DNA from 2 places in the Tigheibacillus halophilus genome. Region 1 is predicted to be linked to the other one. Evidence: a T-box and tRNA genes for the amino acid it is inferred to sense, from the RefSeq annotation. Region 1 holds a T-box; the other holds one or more tRNA genes.
What was found. The T-box of region 1 lies ahead of serS (serine--tRNA ligase). A T-box ahead of a tRNA ligase gene usually reads a tRNA of that ligase, here a tRNA-Ser.
Positions count from the first base shown of each region.

Region 2: it has a tRNA-Ser gene. The T-box ahead of serS (serine--tRNA ligase) is inferred to sense a tRNA for this amino acid. The anticodon was not compared.

Region 1 is NZ_JBHUIZ010000005.1:109,551-121,807, reverse strand. It holds gene gyrB (DNA topoisomerase (ATP-hydrolyzing) subunit B) at 1-1,573, shown strand, start outside; gene gyrA (DNA gyrase subunit A) at 1,691-4,189, shown strand; gene ACFSMW_RS06880 (HD-GYP domain-containing protein) at 4,378-5,493, shown strand; gene ACFSMW_RS06875 (YaaC family protein) at 5,483-6,445, opposite strand; gene guaB (IMP dehydrogenase) at 6,681-8,153, shown strand; gene ACFSMW_RS06865 (serine hydrolase) at 8,657-9,994, shown strand; T-box leader at 10,079-10,304, shown strand; gene serS (serine--tRNA ligase) at 10,419-11,693, shown strand; tRNA gene ACFSMW_RS06855 (tRNA-Ser) at 12,002-12,094, shown strand; gene ACFSMW_RS06850 (GTP pyrophosphokinase) at 12,250-12,257, opposite strand, start outside.
Region 2 is NZ_JBHUIZ010000012.1:286,776-299,032, forward strand. It holds gene ACFSMW_RS12565 (exodeoxyribonuclease III) at 1-720, opposite strand, end outside; gene ACFSMW_RS12570 (GntR family transcriptional regulator) at 1,182-1,565, shown strand; gene ACFSMW_RS12575 (ATP-binding cassette domain-containing protein) at 1,562-2,251, shown strand; gene ACFSMW_RS12580 (hypothetical protein) at 2,248-3,084, shown strand; gene ACFSMW_RS12585 (hypothetical protein) at 3,098-4,348, shown strand; gene ACFSMW_RS12590 (ABC transporter ATP-binding protein) at 4,345-5,034, shown strand; gene ACFSMW_RS12595 (ABC transporter permease) at 5,031-6,344, shown strand; gene mprF (bifunctional lysylphosphatidylglycerol flippase/synthetase MprF) at 6,521-9,073, shown strand; tRNA gene ACFSMW_RS12605 (tRNA-Ser) at 9,207-9,297, shown strand; gene ACFSMW_RS12610 (MFS transporter) at 9,530-10,924, opposite strand; tRNA gene ACFSMW_RS12615 (tRNA-Thr) at 11,659-11,731, opposite strand; gene ACFSMW_RS12620 (oxalate decarboxylase family bicupin) at 11,872-12,257, opposite strand, start outside.

The sequences.
Region 1 (12,257 bases):
TTCCGGGGGCTTGCATGGTGTCGGTGCATCAGTCGTCAATGCACTTTCCAGCAATTTGGAAGTATATGTGCATAGAGACGGGAAAATTCATTTCTTAGGATTTGAGCGCGGTGTCCCACAAAACGAAATTAAAGTGATTGGCGAGACGGACATCACCGGAACAAAAACTCATTTCAAGCCTGATCCGGACATTTTCACAGAAACGACTGTCTTTGATGACGACACATTAAGTCAACGTATACGGGAGCTGGCATTCTTAAATAAAGGTATCCGTATAACCTTTGAAGACAAACGTTCTGGAAAAGAGCCGGAAGAATTTCATTATGAGGGCGGCATTAGCGAATATGTCGCATACATCAACCGGAATAAAGAAGTGTTGCATGAGCCGTTTTTTGCTGAAGGAAACGCTGAGGGCATCACTGTCGATGTCGCTGTCCAATACAATGATGGATTCACAAGCAACATTTACTCTTTCGCCAACAATATTCACACATATGAAGGCGGGACACATGAGTCCGGTTTTAAAACTGCACTGACTAGGGTCATCAACGATTATGCCCGCAAGAGCAATCTGCTAAAAGATAATGATACGAATCTGTCAGGTGATGATGTCCGGGAAGGGATCACAGCGATTGTATCCATCAAACATCCCGATCCACAGTTTGAGGGACAGACAAAAACAAAACTCGGAAACAGTGAAGTCCGGACTATCACAGACGCATTGTTTAGTGAAGCATTTTCCAAGTTTTTATTTGAAAATCCAACTGTTGGCAGAATCATTGTCGATAAAGGTCTAATGGCATCACGCGCAAGGGCTGCTGCCAAAAAAGCCCGTGATTTGACAAGAAGGAAAAGTGCTCTGGAAGTATCCAGTCTTCCAGGTAAATTGGCAGATTGCTCTTCACGCAATGCAGAAATCAGTGAATTATACATTGTTGAGGGTGATTCTGCAGGTGGATCTGCCAAGCAAGGCCGTGATAGACACTTCCAAGCAATTTTGCCGTTGCGCGGTAAAATTTTGAACGTTGAAAAGGCTCGTTTGGATAAGATCCTTTCCAACAACGAAATCCGTACCATCATTACAGCACTAGGCACAGGCATCGGCGAAGAATTTGATATTTCCAAAGCAAGATACCATAAAATTGTCATTATGACAGATGCTGATGTCGATGGTGCGCATATCCGGACATTATTATTGACATTTTTCTACCGCTATATGCGTCCGCTGATCGAATATGGCTATGTATATATTGCACAGCCGCCGCTTTATAAAGTTCAGCAGGGGAAAGTGGTTCATTATGCATACGACGACAAAGAACTAGATCGTATCCTGGCTGAGATTCCAAAAGCGCCAAAACCGGGTCTGCAGCGTTACAAGGGGCTTGGTGAAATGAATGCGGAACAGCTATGGGAAACGACAATGGCGCCTGACAGCAGAACACTGCTGCAAGTGGAACTGGTCGATGCAATCGACGCCGACCATGTATTCGATATTCTAATGGGCGATAAAGTGGAGCCGAGAAGGAATTTCATCCAGGAAAATGCCCAGTACGTTAAAAACCTGGATATTTAAACATTTGGTACGGCATGGTATCTAGGGTAAACGCAAATGATGCAGATTGTCTTTTTGAAAACCCGGCAATATTGAGCGCTGGGGTGAAAGGGCGATAGGTAATGGAGGTTTTGAATAATGGCGGATTTAGATCGTCCAAGTGTTCAGGAAATAAATATAAGCCAGGAAATACGAACGTCTTTTCTTGACTATGCAATGAGTGTTATCGTATCGAGGGCGCTGCCGGATGTACGCGACGGCATGAAACCAGTACACCGCAGGATTCTATATGCAATGAATGATTTAGGAATGCATTCTGATAAAGCATATAAGAAATCTGCGAGAATTGTCGGAGAAGTCATCGGTAAATACCATCCACATGGCGATTCAGCTGTATATGAGGCAATGGTTCGTATGGCCCAAAATTTCAGCTATCGCTATATGCTTGTGGACGGACACGGCAACTTCGGTTCAGTAGATGGCGACTCAGCAGCGGCAATGCGTTATACGGAAGCAAGAATGTCTAAGATTTCTATGGAATTGCTGCGAGATATTAATAAGGACACTATCGACTACCAAGATAACTACGATGGTTCAGAGCGTGAGCCTGCTGTGTTTCCGGCGCGGTTTCCAAACCTGCTGGTTAACGGAGCTTCAGGTATTGCTGTCGGTATGGCAACCAATATCCCTCCCCACAATCTGGGTGAGACAATTGATGCGGTTCTGGCCGTCAGTAAAGATCCGGAGATCACCATAGATGATATCATGGAAAATCATCTGCCAGGTCCTGACTTTCCAACGGCTGGACAAATCATGGGCAGAAGCGGTATACGCAAGGCCTATGAAACTGGCAAAGGGTCATTGACTATCCGCGCAAAAGTGGAAATTCAGGAACAGAATAACGGCAAGTCAAAAATTATCGTGACAGAATTGCCATACCAGGTTAACAAGGCAAAGCTGATTGAAAAGATCGCTGAACATGTACGTGAAAAACGAATTGAAGGTATTACTGACTTACGTGATGAATCAGACAGGAACGGCATGCGTGTCGTGATGGAACTTCGCCGCGATGCAAATGCCAATGTTGTCGTGAATAATTTATATAAATTTACAGCTTTGCAGACGACTTTCGGAGTCAATATGCTGGCCTTAGTAAACGGCAAGCCGAAGGTCCTGAATATCAAAGAGGCTTTGCAATATTATCTGGATCACCAGGTTATCATCATCAAGCGTCGTACAGCATTCGAACTGCGCAAAGCTGAGGCACGGGCCCATATTTTGGAAGGTTTGCGTATCGCCCTGGATCATTTGGATGAGGTCATTTCGTTGATTCGTAATTCTAAAACAGCCGATATTGCCAGAAATGGTTTAATGGAGCGCTTCAATTTGTCTGAAAAACAGGCACAGGCAATTCTTGACATGCGTCTGCAGCGCTTAACAGGTTTGGAACGCGAGAAAATCGAGAATGAATACAAGGAACTCCAGGCATTGATTGAAGAATTGAAAGCAATCTTGGCAGATGAAGAAAAAGTGCTTGAAATCATACGTGAGGAACTCACTGAAATCAAAGAAAAATATGGTGATGAACGCCGTACGGAAATCACCATTGGCGGCAGTGACTTTTTTGAAGACGAAGACTTGATACCGGAAGAAAATATCGTCGTCACTTTGACACACCAGGGATATATCAAGCGTCTGCCAGCCTCTACGTACCGTACACAGCGCAGAGGCGGCCGGGGAATACAAGGCATGGGCACAAACGAGGACGATTTTGTGGAACATCTGATATCAACCTCCACCCATGATACATTATTGTTCTTTACCAACAAGGGCAAAGTGTATAAGGTCAAAGGATATGAAATCCCTGAATTCAGCAGAACTGCGAAGGGACTTCCGATCATCAACGTATTGCAAATTGAGAGCGGTGAATGGATCAACGCAGTCATTTCCATTGATGAGTTTTCAAATGACTGGTATCTATGCTTCACTACTAGACACGGTGTTTCCAAGCGGACGACGCTTGCGCAATTTGCCAACATACGCAAAGGTGGACTAATTGCTGTCGGATTGCGCGATGAAGACGAATTGATATCTGTCAGATTAACAGACGGTAACAAAGATATTATGATCGCGACGAAACAAGGCTATTTAATCCGCTTTCCTGAAGTGGAACTGCGTTCGATGGGACGTACAGCTGCAGGTGTAAGAGGGATATCTCTTCGGGAAGACGATGAGGTTGTCTCTATGGAAATCCTTAAACCAGGACTGCAGATCCTGCATGTCACCAATAAAGGTGTCGGTAAGCGGACGCCGGAGGACCAATACCGGATTACAAAACGTGGAGGAAAAGGTATTTTTACTTGTAAATTGAGTGAGGATACTGGCCATGTTGTCGCAGTCAAGGCAGTTACTGGCGAAGAGGATATTATGTTGATCACCATTGCCGGTGTACTGATCCGGATTCCTGTCGAAGAAATTTCCCAGACTGGGAGGAATACACAAGGTGTGCGCCTTATCAGGCTTCAGGAAGAGGAAGAAGTGGCTACCGTAGCGAAAATAGAGAAAGAAGACGAAGAGGAAATAGAAGCAGTGGATGAAACTGCCAATCATTCCTCGGATAATGAACAAGAAGACTGATAAAAAAGCAGCGGAAATGGACCGCTGCTTTTTTCTTTCCCGATGAAGGATTTCCCCGGTTTTTTAACTGCTTATACGACACAAATAAGATTGGCTCCATATAGCACCATCCCAACTTGCGAAAAATTCAAAACTATATTATTATGGTACTTAAGTACTAGTTTGTCTGATATATGGGGGGATGAGGGTTGCGTGTACATAGTTCACAGCTGGTGCCGGGTTGCATGTTACTAAGGCCCGTGAAAGGGAAAACAGGACAACCGATTGTCCAGGAAAAAATAGCAATTAACCGGGAACATATTGCATTTTTACGTGCGTTTTTAATTGAGGAAGTGGATGTGTACCGTACACTTGCTGATGGCAAACCGTTCATGCCACTTATAAATGATGCTGTCACGAAAGAAGAAAAAGCTTCCATTCAGCACAAACAGGATAAAGATGAGTTGGATACAGCAAAACTAAATGCTGCTGGGCTCTATCAATATGCTGGAGAATATTACTGTCGTTTATTTGAAGCGTGGCAAGCTAATAACCCGGTTAATATGCTGGAAATACGAAAATTGGCTAATATGCTGATGGATAGAGTCGATGAATTTAAAGGGATAATGAACACTTTGCCCACATTGTCAGCGGAAGGTAGACTGCTAAATCACCAGCCAATTGCTATTTGCATCATGTCAGCATATCTGAGTAAAAAAATGGGGCTGGACAAAAAAGATATCCAACAGATAGGCATGGCAGGACTGTTATGTGATGCAGGGCTGGCAAAAATGCCGGAGAATCTTTCTACTTATGGCGCTAAAAGAAGACAGGGTGGGGAATCACTATTGCGCCAACACCCAGTGTATTCCTACCGTATGATAGAAAAAGTACCAGGGCTTCACCGTTTAAGTAAATTAGCTGTATTGCAGCATCATGAGCGTATTGATGGAAGCGGTTACCCAATTGGATTGACAGCGGATAAGCTGCATCTTTACAGCAAAATTATTGCTGTTTGCGATACGTATTACAATTTGAGATGCAACTATCCTGATCGCTCCCCTTATAAACTCATGGAGGACATGAAGCAGGATGAATTTACAAGACTCGACCCGGGCATTATGAAGAAAATGATGCAAAGCTTTCCTGATTTATCAGTTGGCTCCATGGTTTTGCTGTCCAATGGTAAGCGCGCAAAGGTGATGTTCAAAGAGCCAAACGCTCCAATCAGGCCAATCGTGAGTGTTACTGATAACGAAGAAATCATCTCTTTAAAGGATCGGTCATCTATTTGGATTGAGCAAAAACTGACCGCTAATGAATGAAGCGTTTATACAATTCATTTCCCAAGTACAACGGCATTTTATCTGCGGTCACTTTTAAAAACTGGGATATGAGCGGAAAATCGACATCCGATTTTGTGACGAGCAGTTCCCCCCACCATTCTGCCTCATATCTGCTGAGCATACTTAAATTGTACAAAAGCAGGTAATGTACGACAGCTTCAGGAAGAGACAGGCATTGCTTGCGATCAGCAGGAAAATAAATGTTTTGTGTGCTGTCCAGGAAGAATGGGCTGTGTGCTTCGTCAACCGGGGCAGTGACCTCCATATACAATGTGGAAACATCCTCGTAGCTGCTATGGATACTGTTTCTGGCTACATATCCCTTTATCCTTTGCACAAAGGCCTGTTTGGTAAGGTGATACCTGTCAAGAAGCATCAGTGGAAAACGTAAGTTGGGATCCCCTTGGCTGCCAATACATATAAGGGGGGGTTGCTGCTGATGCCAGCTGAATAGAGGGCTTATTTCCGGAATCAATCGAAGCAACCGAGACATGTCGATTTTTTCAAATGGCAGATATTTCAAGTGAAATAAATGCTTGGTGAAATAAGGAAGCAGCCCGTTATGCTGTATTCTGACTTCATCCTCGCTAAAAATGTAATTTCTCTTTTTTCGCTTACGTGCCGAAACACCGTGAGCCAATACGGATGTCGATTCAGGATACTCAGGCCTTTCTGTCAGCAGGCATGCTTTCAGCAAATGCACCATGCCATAAAAGTACAAAAGCGGCTGTAGCAGTAAATCAAGATTTTTTCCATTTTCATAAAATTGCCTGCCATGTGCAAGATAATATAAGAATGTGTTTGCGTTCTCGTAACTTTTCTTCTCTGCGTCTACACCAGGAATTTTTTCGTAACATTGCTTTAAATAGTCCTGTGCTGTTTTCTGAGATTGTAAATACGAATAAAATGATATGATTTCTTCCTGCTTCATCACCAACCACCTTTAAAACTCTATTTACTGAAAAATTGCGAATGTAATTATTTCGTCAATAATCGCTTCCACATATTGAAAAACATCCGCTAATGACGTATTGTAATTTAAAATGAATCATATATAACATGTTTTTTAGCATTACCTGTTATCGGGACAATTATCCAAAAAGCGGCAGGCAGCCACTATCTTCGGGCACAAAAACTGTCGCCTTTTGAAAGAAGGAGGAAGCATCATGCGAGAGGATAAGTTTGCAAAAGAAGGTCTGACATTCGATGACGTCCTGTTGATACCTGCTGAATCAGATGTGCTGCCAAGAGAAGTAGATATCTCGACCAAATTGTCGGATAAGCTGAAATTGAATGTACCACTGATCAGTGCAGGGATGGATACAGTGACAGATTCCAGAATGGCGATCGCAATGGCGAGACAGGGCGGCATTGGCATCATTCACAAGAATATGTCGATTGAAGAGCAGGCAGAAGAAGTGGAAAAGGTGAAACGCTCAGAAAGCGGAGTGATTACGAATCCTTTCTTCCTGACTCCTGAACACCAAGTGTACGATGCTGAGCATTTGATGGGAAAATTTCGCATCTCAGGGGTTCCAATTGTCAACAATATTGAAGAACAAAAGCTGGTTGGCATACTTACCAATCGGGATTTGCGTTTTATCCAAGATTATTCCATCCCCATCGTCGAAGTGATGACGAGCGAACAACTCGTCACTGCACCCGTAGGGACTACATTGCAGGAAGCTGAAGAACTCCTGCAGCAGCATAAAATTGAAAAACTCCCTATTGTCGATGAAAACAATACTTTAAAAGGTTTAATCACCATTAAAGATATTGAGAAAGTTATCGAGTTTCCAAACTCCTCCAAAGATACACAAGGACGGCTGCTGGCGGGAGCGGCTGTAGGCGTCACCGCAGACACAATGACGCGGGTGGACAAGCTTGTCAAGGCTGGTGTGGATGTTATCGTGATCGATACTGCTCACGGCCATTCCAAAGGGGTGCTGCGTCAGCTTCGCGAGGTTCGCAGTGCGTTCCCTGATTTGGATATCATTGCCGGTAACGTAGCAACTGCTGAAGCGACAAAAGCATTGATAGAAGCCGGAGCAACCATCGTTAAAGTTGGCATCGGGCCTGGATCCATCTGTACAACGAGAGTGGTGGCAGGTGTCGGCGTACCACAAATCACTGCCATCCATGACTGTGCGACGGAAGCAGAAAAACATGGCAAAGCAATTATTGCGGATGGCGGCATCAAATTTTCAGGAGATGTCGTGAAAGCTTTGGCAGCAGGTGGCCATGCTGTGATGCTTGGGAGCATGTTTGCCGGTGTTACCGAAAGCCCGGGCGAAACGGAAATCTATCAAGGCAGAAGATATAAAGTTTATCGTGGCATGGGTTCACTTGCTGCGATGCAAGCAGGTTCCAAAGATCGTTATTTCCAGGATGAAACAGAAACGAAAAAACTTGTTCCTGAAGGTATTGAGGGACGTGTCGCTTATAAGGGGCCACTTGCAGACACATTGCACCAGCTTGTCGGCGGGCTTCGTTCAGGCATGGGGTACTGCGGTGCTAACAGTTTAGATCAATTGCGGAATGACAGTCAGTTTGTCCGCATCACCAATGCAGGCTTACGAGAAAGCCATCCACATGATGTACAGATTACAAAAGAAGCTCCGAATTATTCTGTTCATTAAATTGTCATAATCTGTCATTGCCCTTTCAAATAGGCAATGACGGATTTCACCATCTTTCTTGAAAACTCCAGTTGATTTCTTGCTATCTTTCAAGGCCATATAACTTTCCACATCACGATAGACAATCTCTTATCCAAGTAATATTTACGAAAAGATACCGGCTATTTTTTAATAGGCTTTTATGGTAGAATAACAGAGGTGAATTTATCCTTGATAAAATCGTGGGAGAAGCAAGTAAGAATGAAAAATGCTTCCACGGTGGAAAGCTGCCCAAAATAGAGAGAGCGGCGAAGCAGTGTGAAAAAAATATGACAGGTTAATCTTTTTGTAAAATAAATGACTTAAAATCTTCGCTTCATCCGAATAGATATAAACATAGCTTTCTATTTTATGGAATGGTATTTTGTAGGAGTTTGAAAATTCTTTTGGGTTTCCATTGGGAAAGCCAGATTTAACAATAAAGACAACAAGATAAGAAATAACCAAAAGAGGAGTAGAGAAAGTTGAAACACAAATACATTGGAAAAATATCGATCATGACGATGATTTTCGCCTTGTTCGTTTCTTTTATTGCCGCATCCCCAAAACCTGCTGATGCTGCATCAACAGTAAATTTAAAAGCCAAATCAGCAATTCTCGTTGATGCTGATTCCGGTAAAATTCTGTATGAAAAGAATGCAGATCAAGCACTTCCTCCTGCCAGCATGACTAAAATGATGACTGAATACATCGTGTTGGAAGCAATTAAAAAAGGCGATATCAGCTGGGATACAACCACACAAATCAGTGATTATGCGTATAGTATCTCGGGAAATGCGACCTTTTCAGGAGTCGGACTTACCCAAGATAAAAATTATACAGTAAAAGAACTGTATAAAGCGATGGCGATCAACTCCGATAATGGGACAACCATCGCATTGGCAGAATTGGTGGCCGGATCTGAAGGCAATTTTGTCAAGATGATGAACAAAAAGGCAAAAGAAATGAAACTGCCTGATTACAAATTCGTCAATTCTTCTGGACTTGATAATGAGTCATTGGGTAAAAATTACCCTAAAGGGACAGATCCTGACGGTGTGGATATGCTGTCTGCGAGATCTGCTGCATTGCTTGCATACCACTTAGTGAACGATTTCCCTGAAGCGCTGGAATATTCCAGCATGCCAAAGGCGAAATTTGATAAGCAGACGATAACAAACTGGAACTGGATGCTGCCGCATCATACAGTTAATTTTGACCAATATTATTACGAAGGTGTAGATGGTTTGAAAACTGGCCATACAGATCTGGCAGGCTATTGTTTCACTGCAACTGCAGAACGTGATGGTCATCGATTGATTTCTGTCGTGATGAAAACCAACAGTGAAGATACACGTTTTAAGGAAACAGCGAAATTGCTGGATTATGGCTACAGCCAATTTGGACAGAAAAATCTGTTTCCTACAGGTTATCAGTTGAAGGGCAAGAAGACTCTTCCAGTAGTGAAGGGTAAGGAAGATACTGTCGATATTGCAACCAACAACGACTTTAAAGTGTTATTGAAAAAAGGGGAAGAAAAGAAATACAAAATCACATATCATATTGATAAAAGCAAACTGAATGAGGATGGCCAATTGGTTGCTCCGGTGAAAAAAGGCGAGAAGCTCGGAACTGCTGAAATCGTGTATAAAGGCAAAGACCTTGGTTATATTAATGGCAAAACAGGCAGTCAAATCGATTTAGTGGCTACGAAAAGCGTGGACAAAAGTAATTGGTTTATGCTGGCACTTGGTGCGCTTGGCGACTTTTTCACTAACCTGTTCTCCTCCGCAGTAGACATGGTGAAAGGTTGGTTTAGCTGACCATTTAAATGCGCGGGCTCATCTTGATGTAGTGATTTTGCTTGCATTATGGTAAAATGATGTTTAGGATAGAGCATAATTAAGTGAAAAGTGACGATAGGAAATAGTATTTGTCATCTCTTTTAAAGAGAGTCGGTGGGTGGTGGAAACCGATAAAGAATGACATTGAATCCATCCTTGAGCTGGTTTTGGAAAATGGCATGCGCCAGTGAACAAAACCCGGCCGCAAACCGTTGACTTGCATGGAGCCGGAAGATATCATATCTTCAATCAGGGTGGCAACGCGGGAATACAAACTCTCGTCCCTATTTTAGGGATGGGAGTTTTTTATGATGGCTGTATTCTGTATATGATCTGCGATGCAGAAGCAATATGCGAAAACAGCTTTAATAATAATCAATATACCATTAGGAGGGCATATGGCATGCTGGATATGAAATATTTGCGTAATCATTTTGAGGAAGTGCAACAAAAATTACAGCACCGCGGGGAGGATTTATCTGAGCTGAACCGGTTTGGTGAACTGGATGTCAAACGGCGTGAACTAATCAATGAAACAGAAGCATTGAAGGCTAAACGGAATGAGGCTTCCAAGCAAATACCTCAGCTGAAAAAAGCTGGAAAAGATGCCGATCCGGTCATTAAAGAAATGCGCGAAGTCGGTGACCAGATTGCTGAATTGGATAAGGAATTGAAAGGGATTGAAGAACAGTTGGATCATATACTGTTGTCCATTCCGAATATACCACATGAAAGTGTGCCAGTAGGCGAGGATGAAGACGACAACGTGGAGATCCGCAAATGGGGGCAGCTTCCTGCATTTGATTTTGAGGCACAGGCACATTGGGACATTGCAACAAATTTGGATGTGCTCGATTTTGAGAGAGCAGCAAAAGCTACGGGCAGCCGGTTTGTCTATTACAAAGGATTAGGAGCAAGACTGGAGCGTGCGTTGCTCAATTTTATGATGGATCTGCATGCCGATGAACATGGTTATGTTGAAATGCTTCCTCCTTATATTGTCAATCGTACAAGTATGACTGGTACTGGGCAGTTGCCGAAATTTGAAGAAGATGCGTTCAAATTGGCTGACTGGGATTATTTTCTCATTCCGACGGCTGAGGTGCCAGTGACAAATTATCATCGTGATGAAATCTTAAAATCAGAAGAGTTACCTAAAAAATACGCAGCATTCAGTGCCTGCTTCCGGTCAGAAGCTGGTTCCGCCGGCAGGGATACGCGTGGATTGATCCGTCAGCACCAATTCAACAAAGTAGAGCTTGTACACTTCGTGAAACCGGAGGATTCTTATGCCACATTGGAAGAACTGACAGGCCATGCTGAAAAGGTGTTGCAACTTTTGAAATTGCCTTATCGTGTCATGAGTATGTGTACGGGTGACTTAGGTTTTACAGCCGCTAAAAAATACGATATTGAAGTTTGGATTCCTGCACAGCGCGCATACCGTGAAATTTCTTCTTGTTCCAATTTTGAAGATTTCCAGGCTAGACGTGCCGGTATCCGTTTCCGGCGGGAAACAAATGCCAAGCCGGAATTCGTGCATACGTTGAATGGTTCAGGGCTTGCGTTAGGACGTACTGTTGCGGCTATACTTGAGAACTACCAGCAGGAAGATGGGTCTGTGATTGTACCTGACGTGCTTCGTGGATATATGGGCGGTGTTGAAGTCATGAAATAAGCCGGACGTTTATTTAGAACATAGCAGGGAAGATTACGCCAATTGCTATGCGAATGATAGAATAAATAAAAATGTTGCATGGAATGTTTTAGCTATTTGCTATAAATACTTTACAGTAGAAAATCCAAGTTGGAGAGGGGTTCCTATCAAGAATCCCTCCTTTCTTTAACAAGGTTTTATCCTTCCTTTTGAAAACTTTTGGCAAAAATTTCTCCATGATTTTAGGGAGCAGTGTCTTCGATTTTTTACCTGTTTTTCGCTTGACATTGTTTTTAAATTAAGGTATATTTATTGATGTTGCTGTAAACGGAGGTATACCCAAGTCTGGCTGAAGGGATCGGTCTTGAAAACCGACAGGGGTGTCAAAGCCCGCGGGGGTTCGAATCCCTCTACCTCCTCCATTCAAATGAAAAGCGCATAAAATTTGGAGATAAAAACAACGCCGCTGTCTATCTGTCAGCGGCGTTGTTTTTTGTGAAAAGGCAAAAATCTGCCGTTTTCATCCGACCATGTACAATGTGCCTGGGCACAGGAGAAAAGTGGCAGTTTGATAGATTCATTCGT
Region 2 (12,257 bases), on a different contig from region 1:
GCTGCCCATGGTGTCGCATAATGCTGTGGAGCTGTGCAGGTATTGGCGCAATCTGTTCGACACAATGAAGTAGTCGATACGCCATCCGATATTTCGCTCTCTTACTGTTTTCATATAGGACCACCATGTATAAATACCTTCTGTATCAGGGTGGAAATAGCGTAAAGTATCCGTGAAGCCCGCCTCTAACAGCCGAGTCATTTTCCCACGTTCTTCTGTCGTAAAACCTGAATTGCCATGATTCGATTTGAAATTTCGCAAGTCGATTTCCTGGTGTGCGACGTTCAAATCTCCACAGTAAATGACAGGTTTTTGCTGATCCAATTTTTGAATATAGGCCAGCAGCTTGTCTTCCCATTCGAGCCGGAATGGCAATCGTGCCAAATCGCGTTGGGAGTTCGGTGTATAGACGTTCAATAAATAAAAGTCTTCAAATTCCAGCGTAAGAATCCTTCCTTCAGGATCCCGGATATCTTCTTCCAGTCCGTAACTGACATGGAGCGGCTTCTTTTTCGTAAAAACTGCTGTACCGGAATATCCCTTTTTTACCGCATCATTCCAAAATTGATAATAGCCTTCCAGGTCGAGAGAAATTTGTCCTTTTTGCAGTTTGGTTTCCTGCACACTGAAAATATCAGTGTCCATGGCATTGAAAAAATCCATGAATCCTTTTCGGACACAGGCACGCAGACCATTCACATTCCATGAAACAAGCTTCACAAAAATGTACCTCCTAAATATATATAAAACAATGCATTAAAACCGAGGTGCCCTTCATATACAGGCAATTTCCAAAAATGAAGGGGGCGGACCATCATGGTGAGTCCATAGAGATATTTTATCATAATGACAGCCAATGCCCATAAAAAAGGTATTCAAAAGCGCTTGACAATTTGTGTATTAAACGTATAATACACTTCGTAAGGTGTACTAAGCAATTAATACAGTTTACTGTCTTTGTTGCAGGAATATCCCTGTAGCAACCGTACATTTTTGCTTTCTACGTATGATTCGCTTCATATGCGATGATATATCTGAGTTATTGCGTACTCATAGTAACTGGCGTCTTTATGCCGATTTTTTAACCAATGTGTATTAAGGGATTAATACACATTCGTCCAGCATGAAAAAACTGCATGGCAAAATGATACATATGACTGCCGTGTATGGGAGTTGTGAATATGAAATTGACCTTTAACAGCCGCGGACCTGTCTATGTACAGGTTGTCCAGCACTTTAAGGAACAGATTGCTACAGGACTGCTTGAGCCCGGACAGGAAATTCCATCACGCAGGGAATTAGCCGGGAAATTGGGTATCAATCCCAATACGGCCCAAAGAGCTTATAAGGAAATGGAGGAAGAGAAATTGATTGTAACCGAAGGGAATTCTCCAAGCAAAATAACAAAGGATCAGCAAGTGCTTGCAGCTGTCAGAAAAGAATTAGTGATGGAGGCGGTTGATTCTTTCATCACATCTGTAAAGTCCATCAATTTAACTTTAGATGAGGTCGTTGAATTGGTGAAATGCAATTATGAGCGTGAGGGCGAGGGGAAACAGAAATGATAGAAATCAAACATATACACAAGAAATTCGGACGGAAAGTTGTCTTGCAAGATGTATCCTTTACTGCTAATAAAGGAGAAATTACGTGTCTGATTGGTGTTAACGGTGTTGGAAAAACGACAATACTTCACGCCATTATGGCATTGACGCCGCTCACAAAGGGAGATATACACATTGATGGAGAAAAGGTTACGAAAAAAACCTTCGAAAAAGTCTCATATATTCCAGATGCAATAACGATGCCTGGCCAAATGCGGATTAAAGATGCAATGGAATTCATGAATGATTTTTATAGACATTGGAATCAACAGCGTGCGCATGAAATGCTGCAATTTTTCCGGTTGAAACCAGAGGAACGTATCTCAAGTTTATCTAAAGGGAACACAGCAAAGGTGAATCTGCTGCTTGGGCTGGCGCTGGATGCGGATTATATTCTGATGGATGAGCCGTTTTCTGGAATTGACATTTTCAGCCGTGAGCAAATCACAGACGTCTTCACCAGTCATCTGATTGAAGATCGTGGCGTTATAATCACCACACATGAAATCCAGGATATTGAACATTTGATTGATAAAGCAGTGTTACTTGATCAAGGGGAAGTCAAAAGAGAATTTGACGTCGAAACAGTAAGAGCTGAAGAGGGGAAATCAGTCGTTGATGTTATGCGGGAGGTGTATCAGGGATGAAAAACTATTTGAAGCTAGTCAGCTTTGAAATCAATCGTTTCCTTAAAATATATATTGGACTGGCTGCTCTGACCGTGGTTGTACAGTTTTTAGTTGTTTTGCTCCACACACAATCCTATATGAAGCTTGTCAGAGATGCAATGAGTAACGGCAGGTTTTCTATGGATTCTTTTTTAAAGGGTGAGGGGCCCGGACCGATAAGTATGATCGATATAATGGATGGCTCGTATGTGATACCTATTGTCATTTGTATTGCCGGACTGTTGATTTATTCCTTCTTGATTTGGTATCGTGACTGGTTCGGAAAAAACACGTTCATTTACCGTTTACTTATGCTGCCAACAGAAAGAATCAATATCTATCTTGCTAAAGCTACAGCTATTTTCATGATGGTGCTTGGATTGGTAGCATTGCAGTTAATTCTGCTGCCTGTCGAAAGCAAGATGCTGCAATTGATGGTTCCAATCGATTTCCGCAGAGACATGCCAATAAATGGGATGATGGCCGGTTTTGGAAAGATGAATATCTTGTTCCCTGTCACTTTCATGGATTTCTTCGTACATTATGGCATTGGCTTCATGACTGTATTCGTGCTGTTCACGTCCATTCTGCTGGAACGCTGTTACCGCCTGAAAGGGATGGTGTTTGGTGCAATTTACTTCATATTGGCGATGGCGGTATTCCTGCTGCCTGTTTTCTTTGAAAGATACACAGTCATAAGCTATTTTTATCCGTTAGAAATCTTCATCATCCAGTTATGTCTCGGTCTATTCATTACAGGAATTTCCATTCTGCTTAGCCATTACCTGCTGCAGAGAAAAATTAGGGTTTAAGGAGGACAGCCACATGAAAAAGTATGCAGCATCATTCATTATTTTTGTTTTGGCGATCGGTACATTGATTACTTTTTTTATTTATGAACATCATGCTGTCAGTGCATTCCCATCATTTTATATCCAGCAAACAGCTGGAGATAAACGCGAGATCAAGCAGTTCATTTTAGATGGTAATTATTATGACGGGCAAATAAATGAAAATCTGCAAATCACAACTAATGGAACAAGCTATTATCGGGACCGTTCTTTTTTTGAGAAGCTATCCGCTGTCAGCGATCCCGGCATGAAGCGTCTGCAAAACGAATACCACAGCTTTATGCGCGGTAAGGCAGAAAATATGAATCAGTATTATGAAAATCAGGATAAACTTATATATGCAAACATAGATGCCTACGATATGCGTTTACCTGAGCAAAGAATGCAATCTAAGCTGGAGATAGCTATTTGGGATAAGCAAAAGAAACAAAAATCTTCCTTTAAAGCAACGATTCCGCATATCGATAGATATATTTGGATGGATATTCAGTCTTTAAAATTTAACAATGGCAAACTGTATGTTGCCACTAATAATGAACGGTATAGTGACAGTGGGCAAAATTCGATGGAAGCACATCTGTTCCAAGTCGACTTGAAGTCAGGCAAATTAGGTGATGACAAGACGTTACTGAAAGAAAATGCAGATGACCAGGTATATAGCAAGGACAATGGAAAAAATGGAGAAACGTACACAAGCATCAACTTTGTTCCCCAAGAAAATGCGCAAGAAAATAATATGATTGTGCTGCAGAAGACGATATCAGAAATCGGCAATGAAGCAAAGCAGGATAAAGTCTTGAAAAATGAGCTCATATCATACGAGATTGGTTCTGCGATGAGAAAGAAATTAAGTTTGCCGGCAGAACTTCCAAAAAGTGCGGAACCAGTATCTCAAAATGGAACATCGGTTTATTTCAAAGTACAATCAGCAAACAAATTAACAGTGTACAGCTATGATGTTCATACAGAAAAAGTGACAGCTGTCCATCAGTTTCCACTGCAAGCGGCAAACAGGGAAGCGCTTATTGAAGTGAAAAATAACAGGATATATATCATTAGTCCCGCGATGAGAGCAAAGCGGAAGGCCACTGTTTTTGTGGCTGATGCAAAAACGGCCAAAACATTGTATAAGGGCGTCATCAAAGTGAAGGGAGACCAAAACCTCATTGGTGAACAAAGTTTGGAAGTGGATAGTTTAGAAATAGGAAATGGGGAAACAAAATGATCAAAATAACAGATTTAAGTCATTCCTTTGTTCTTGGGAAAAAAAATCACCAAACATCCATACCTATCCTGCAGAACATCTCGTTTGAAGTGGAACGTGGAAAGATCGTCACGATAGTTGGTAAAAGTGGTTCAGGGAAATCCACATTGCTAAACTTGATCAGTGGTTTCATCCATCCAACTGCCGGACAAATTTGGATCGATGGAGAGGAAACGACTGCATTCAATGAAATACAGTTTGCCGATTTTCGATTGGAGCATATGGGGTTCATTTTTCAAACCTTCCAATTGATTTCCAGTATGACTGCTTTTGAAAATGTAGAACTGCCATTGACGTTGAAGGGAATAAAAGAAACTGAACGTAGAGAGCGGGTGCTTCAACTGCTGGATAAGGTGGGGCTTGCAGACTTTAGGGATTACTACCCGGGTGAGCTATCCGGGGGCCAGCAGCAGCGAGTCAGCATTGCTCGTGCAATGGTCCTTCATCCGCCGCTTATACTGGCTGATGAACCTACCGGAAGCTTGGACAGTGAAACCGAAGCGGATTTGCTCCAGTTGATTAAAAAATTGAATCGGCAAGAGGGCATCACATTCCTGATCATCACCCACGATGAATCAGTAGCTAAAATTGGACATCAGACCATTACTATCCATGATGGCCACTTATTGCAGAGGAGTTATATATGATGCGGATGAAAGATCAATTACGTTTCATTTTGAAAAATGTCCGGAAAAATAAAGTTCGTACGACGATGACAATTTTGGCAGCCGCAATCGGATGTGCATTTTTAATCGTATTGGCATCTGTAGGTTTCGGCCTGCAAAAATCCATTGTGGCAGATACGTTGCAGGACCAGACTGTAACGGAGATACAAGTGCAATCGAAAATGGACAAAGCAGGAAATGCCGATCCCTTAACGATGAAGAATGTCTCAGAAATAGAGTCATTGGATGGGGTTAAGACTGTCACAAGAAGAAACGGGCTTATTCAGTCACCAAAATATGAAATGAATGGTCAGCAGGCAGAGGGAAGTACCATCGCAGTTGATTTTGCTTCAGAAAAGAAAGCTGGATTTAAGCTAAGTAATGGAAAAATGCCGGAAAAGGAAAATGAAGTCATTGTAGCCTATGACTTTGCCAAGGCATTGGTTCAGTCTGACAAAGACGGTAAAAATGATGCTCCGAAAATGGACATCAAAAATCTTTTGGGAAAAAAGATGGAAATGGATATCGTGCGCATCAAGGATGGCAAAGAAACACATCAAACATTTTCAGTCGATATTGTTGGCGTTGAAGCTAAACCGGCAAAAGAGTGGTTGCAAAATCAAAATGTATACATTTCCTATGCGATGATGAAAAAAATAGATGCCTATACAGGGACTTATGCCGCTGAACCAGATGCCCAAAACGAGGATGGAGAAACAGACCATGGTTTTGACGTAATGAAGGTCTATGCGAATAGTCTGGAATCTGTGCAGTCAGTGACAGACCAGTTGGAAAAGAAAGATTATATGGTTTATTCAGTTTTGAAAGAAATGAAACAAATCAATGTACTGTTTGCCATTGTCAAGGCTGGTCTGGTCTTGGTCGGCACGATAGCTGTCATCATTGCCTCGATCGGTATTTATAACACAATGACGATGGCAGTAACAGAGCGTGCCGCTGATATCGGCATTATGAAAGCTATTGGTGCGAATCCCAGAACAATCAAACGGATCTTTTTGCTGGAAAGCTGCTCTATTGGATTGATTGGCGCTGTGTTTGGTGTAGCCATTGCTTATGTCACCAGCTTTGTGGTCAATTTAGGTATGCCAGTGATTATTGAAGCGGCTTTCCATGAAAAACTTCCTGAAAATCTGCAGTTTTCGGCGATTCCACCAGTATTGATTTTAATCGCGGTAGTCATCTGCATCGCAGTAACAATCATTTCCGGTGTACGGCCTGCAAAACATGCGACAAAAATAGACGTTTTGCAAGCGATGAGAAGGGAACTTTAATAGAATACCTGTCCAGGGGCCAAACTGGGTCCCTGGCACTGAAACTTTTTTTATTTGTGTTACGTATGGATATTTACTTTCAATAATGAAAGGTTTATGTCACATTTTGCGATACATTTTACCAAACAGATAGTATATGCTAATACAATAGCAAGTATAGGAAGTTGGTGGGTTCCTTGAAACATAAACAAGCGCTTATCCGCGCGGCAAAATACATATTCATGATTATTGTCGTCAGTGTCATCTTCATTGAGGGAAAGAGGCAGCTGTCTGAGGTAGGCCTGAAAGAGTCGCTAAAGGCGATTGACCAGGTGCCCTTTTATATGGATATCATCGTGATCACCACTGCATTGTTGTCTGTTTCCACGATGTTTTTTTACGACTTTTTCTTTATACGCTCACAAAAAATCCCGCTGACCAAAAGAAAGATATTCGGTGTGGCATGGGTCGCCAATTCCTTTAACGGTGTTTTTGGATTCGGCGGTTTGATTGGCGCTGGCGTCAGAGGGATGCTATATAAGGGATACACGAAAGACAGTGCAAAGCTTGTGGTCGGCATTGGCTGGCTGGCGCCTGCTGCTGTGATGGGATTATCGATATTTTCCATTTTAGTCATTATGCATGTTTTCCCCGCAGGAGAGTTGTTAGCTGATAAAAAGTGGCTTTGGTTCGTGCTTGCCGGTATTTTTTTATTTTTCCCTGTTTATCTCGGATTGGCAGCATTTCGAAAGAGTGAATTTTTTACACCGAAATTGACATTGCAATATTCTGCTGTGTCTGTTATTGAATGGTTCGGAGCGGGTCTTGTACTTTATTTCAGTCTTGTTGCTGTGGATGCTCCCGTTTCTTTCGGCCAGGCATTTGGGTTATATACGATTGCCGCCGTGATGGGAGTCATCAGCATGATACCGGGCGGATTCGGTTCATTTGATTTAATGGTTTTATCCGGCGGGCAGCTGCTGGGTGCTGAGCCAAGTATTCTATTGACGGCTTTGTTGATGTACCGTTTCGCCTACTATATGATTCCGCTTATTTTTGGCTTGATCATCATGGCCTTTGAAATGAGCAGTACGGTTGTGAGAAAAGCAGAGGACAGCAATTTGATTGCACCTGTGGTGGAAATAAGCGGTGTCATATGGGCATTGCAGCGAATGATTCTGAAAAACATCGGCTATTGGTCTCTATCACTATTATCATTCATAACCGGTCTTTTCTTGTTGTTCATACCTATTTTCGATATCATTGCTTACCATGCCATGGACAAATCCCGGCTTTCCTTGCTTACAATCGACTTTTACAATATTCTTCTGTTCGCATTAGCCATTACGATTTGGTTTTTTATGAAGGAAATGTATTATAAGACAATACGTGGTTTATATATCACATGTATCACACTTATCCTCTCCATTGTGCTGTTGGTAGGCCAATCGGAAAATGCGATTATCGGGGCATTGGCAGCATTTCATTTGCTCGTATTGATTTTGCTGCGAGGCCAATTTAAGCGCCATAGCTTGCCGTTCAATGCCGCCAGTATGCGTGGTCTGCTCTACGTGTGTTTGATTGCCTTCCTGATATTTGTCGTGTTTACCAGGAATGGGCTGCTCCTGGTTGATTATCATAAACCGCTATATGGCATATACGGGATCGGGTTTGTTGGCTGTCTAGTCGCTTGCCTCTATATTATCGGCCTTATTATTTTGTTCGCACGTAAACATCATGTCCAGATTGGTGAAGTGTACAATGAAGAAAAGCTAGACCGATTTTTTGAAGCGTATGGTGGTCATGTACTGAGTCATTTAGGGTATCTGGGTGATAAGCGTTTTCTATTTAGTGATGATGGGAAGGCGCTGGTGCAATTTTCCACAGCCGGAAACAGAATGGTTGTGCTTGGAGATCCGCAAGGGGAGGAAGCGTCTTTTGAAGAACTGCTGTCCAAGCTATTAGAGAAGGCGGATTATTATGGCTATCGTTGCGTTTTTTATCAGATAAGCGGAGATAAAATGGCGCTTTATCACGATATGGGATATACATTTTTTAAACTTGGTGAAGAGGCGATTGTGGATTTGGACACGTTTACGATATCCGGAAAAAAACGAGCCGGCCTGCGTTCTTCTTTCAATCGTTTCCATAAAAATGGCTATACCTTCGAAGTGATTCATCCACCGTTTACTGAATCATTCTGGCAGCAGTTAGAATCGGTTTCTGATGCTTGGCTGGATGGTAAAAGCGAGAAGCAATTCTCACTAGGTTTTTTTGACAGAAAGTACTTGTCTAAAGCACCAATCGCGGTGATGCAGAACGAAAATGGTGAAATCACAGCCTTCATGAATATCATGCCAGTATATCAGGAAAGCACTATTTCCATCGATCTAATGCGCCATCTACCTGACGAACCGAGCGGGGAGATCGATGTGATGTTCATTCATCTGTTCGAGTGGGCGAAACAAGAAGGTTACCGCTATTTCAATTTAGGCATGGCTCCATTATCCAATGTGGGAAATGCGAAGCAATCGTTCCTTGGCGAGCGGATTGCTGCAGCAGTCTTCAATAACGTGCGTTATCTATACGGATTCAAAGGCTTACGTGACTTCAAAAATAAATATTATCCTGAATGGTCGGGTAAGTACTTAGCTTATCGGAAAAGTTATTCATTGGCTTCTGCCATGATCCAGGTGGTGCGCTTGATCGGTGGCAAGAAAAAGAAGCTCAAGCTGTTAAAGGGTAAATAGCCGGTATGCAACATAGGCGCACCGGCTATGTTGTCATTCAAACGCCCTGCACTTGTCCATTCTTTACAATGGACAAACGGAAAAGAAAGGTTTATAATTTTCATTGGTCATTTGAAGAGTACCTTTGAAATATGGAGAAGTACCCAAGTCCGGCTGAAGGGGACGCACTCGAAATGCGTTAGGGCGCATTACGCGCCGCATGGGTTCGAATCCCATCTTCTCCGTACCTAGACCATTTTTGAACATTTGAAGACATAAAAATCCTAATACCTCCAAAAACAGGAGGAATTAGGATTTTCTTTTTCATTGACTTCCCCCAAGCAGCTTTGTTCTCATTCGCTTTTGTTGCAAAGAAGGAGGCTCGTTCTATAATCATGCTGTATGCGATAAATTCGCTATTAAAAGCCCATAGGCGTGAAATGTGGAGGATTGGTGTATGATAGCTAGTTAACGGATTTATTTCTGTTCTGCTTCCCACCATAATGAATCTTTGGGATTTTCAACAGCCTTTTTATACTCAGCCTTAGAAGCAACTGTCGGGTAAGAACCTTTTAAAGATTTCCCTGAAGTATCTTCGAATAAAGTTAACACAACTATTAAACCAATTAAACTAACTGCTAATAAATAGAAGCCTGGCGCTAAATTATTTCCTGTCACATGTACCAGCCAAGAAGCAACTAAAGGGGTTGTACCACCAAAAACAGAGACGGAAATATTAAATGTCCATGATAATGTGCGATATCTAATGTCAGTATGAAACAAGGTAGGTAAAGATCCCGGCATAGTACCTTCGTAAACAGATAAAACGAGACCCAACATTAAAAGCCCTATGAATAAGAAAGCCGTACTTCCCATACTGAGAAAGTAGAAAGATAAAATTGGCAGCACAATTCCTAATACTAGTCCAAATATTATAACCCGTTTATTCCCTAATTTATCTCCCAGTTTTCCAAAAGTTATAGCGAATGGAACCATAATAATTAATACAATTGCTGTAACCGGCGTACTTATTGTATCACTTATACCAATGTTTTCATTTAAATAAGAAGGCATATAACCTAATAATATGTAATTAGTTATATTGAAAAATGCTACAAATACGATACATAAAAAGATATCTTTTTTATATGTTTTAATTGTTTCCAATAAACCTGGCTGTTCCTCTTGGTTATTCGAAACATCATTTTCAAATATTGGTGTTTCATCTAAATTACTTCTCAAATATAATCCAAATAATCCAATTGGAATACTTAAGAAGAAAGGAATTCTCCATCCCCAACTATTCATTTGTGCATCAGATAGTGTCCAGAAAAGTACTGTCGCTAAAATAGAAGCTATTATATAACCAGATAATGTGCCAATTTCTAAACCACTGCCTAATCTTATTCGTTTATTATCTGGAGAAGATTCTGCAATGTATACCATTGCGCCGGCATACTCTCCACCCACAGAAAAACCTTGCAGAATACGAGCAAGGAGTAATAATAGAGGAGCCCATGCCCCAATCTGATTGTATGTAGGAAGCATCCCCATTATTAAAGTAGATAAAGCCATCATTAGGATCGTAGTTGTTAATACTACTTTTCGGCCAAATTTATCACCAATTTTACCGAAAATAATTCCACCTACTGGTCTAAGTAAAAAAGCAATTGCAAATGTGGCAAAAGTGAATATCAACTTTAATTCATCGTTTTGGACTGGACTGAAAAAATTTTCGCTAATGATAACCGACAAATAAGAGAATAAAGCGAAGTCAAACCATTCCATAGCGTTTCCTATCCCAGTAGCAAACACGCTTTTCTTAGCCTGTTGAATATTTACAACGTTGATTTTTTTCTTGTTGAATTTCATTTTAAATATGCCAACTCCTCGTGTGTGATTCAATACATTCTGGGCATTGTAATTGCCCTCCATTTTCTCGTGTTTTTTATTAAAATACGTTTTTGTGCCAATCAGAAAGAGATGCGAATTCGTTATAATATCCCAAAAGTGCCCTTGTGATATCCATCACAAATGAGATGACAGACGACTATCTATATATTTCCCATAGGAAACAGTTCATTTTTAATCGTCTACAAGGTCCTTATTTAATTCTTGGGCGCTTTTAAACAGTCGCGTTATAAGTGAACAAAGAGAACGCCAACCGACTACGGACTGAAATGTTATGAACCGCTGAAAGGGGAGAGGGGCGTGGGGGGAGTGAATGACTGCGGTATGGAAAAATGGATTGGTCTGATGCTAACTGTACACCAGAAAGCATGGAAGATCGTTATCTGCTGAAAAGAATAAAGAAAACCATTTTGTCTTAGGACGAGGTAACGGTAATGATCATTTATTTGCAGCGGTTTTGAACGTGGTACGATTGAAAACGAGGCTTCAAAAATAAAGAACTTATAAAAAGCAATTGTGTAGCGTGAAGTTTTCCATGTTGCATAAAAACTGATAATAAAAAAGGTCCGTTACCAACCCACATAAACCCCTAAACCACTGTGTTTTCTAGCTTGGTCGGCGTAACCAAAGGAAATAAAAATACAGCCGTTCCTGAATACTCAAGAATGGCTATATATCAATGTTTTCTGTATCAGTGCTGGTGAGAGGATTTGAACCCCCGACCCCTTCATTACGAGTGAAGTGCACTACCAACTGTGCTACACCAGCATACCCTATCGAAAAGCACAATAAAAATAATAACGTATTTTAGCTCGATTAGCAAGCATTTTACTATGTGACCCGTCCAAAAAGAGCGTGTAAAAAGCCTGGTCTCTGGATAGAAACCAGGCTTAGCATACATCGTGTTCTTAATTAAATTTCACATTCGGTCGCTTATCCGGATGTAATGCCTCATGGATGAACTTGTCGTCAACATGCAGGTGCTCCTTCAAAAGTTCCGGAGGGGTCTGTGACATCCACTGGTTAAGGGAAACATCCGCAAAATGGTCGCTCCGGAACATTTCCAGAAATACGAGCGGTTCATCACCGGTGTTTTGAATATAGTGACCCATAGCAAAGGGAACGTAGCCCACATCTCCTTCCATATAGTCGAATGTTCTTGCATGCCCCTCTGCAGCAAAAACAGTCATTCTGCCTTTTCCGGAAATATAGTATTGCCATTCAGCTTCGTTTGGGTGCCAATGCAGCTCACGCATGCCGCCAGGCTCTACTTCAACCAAAGCCGCAGCTACTG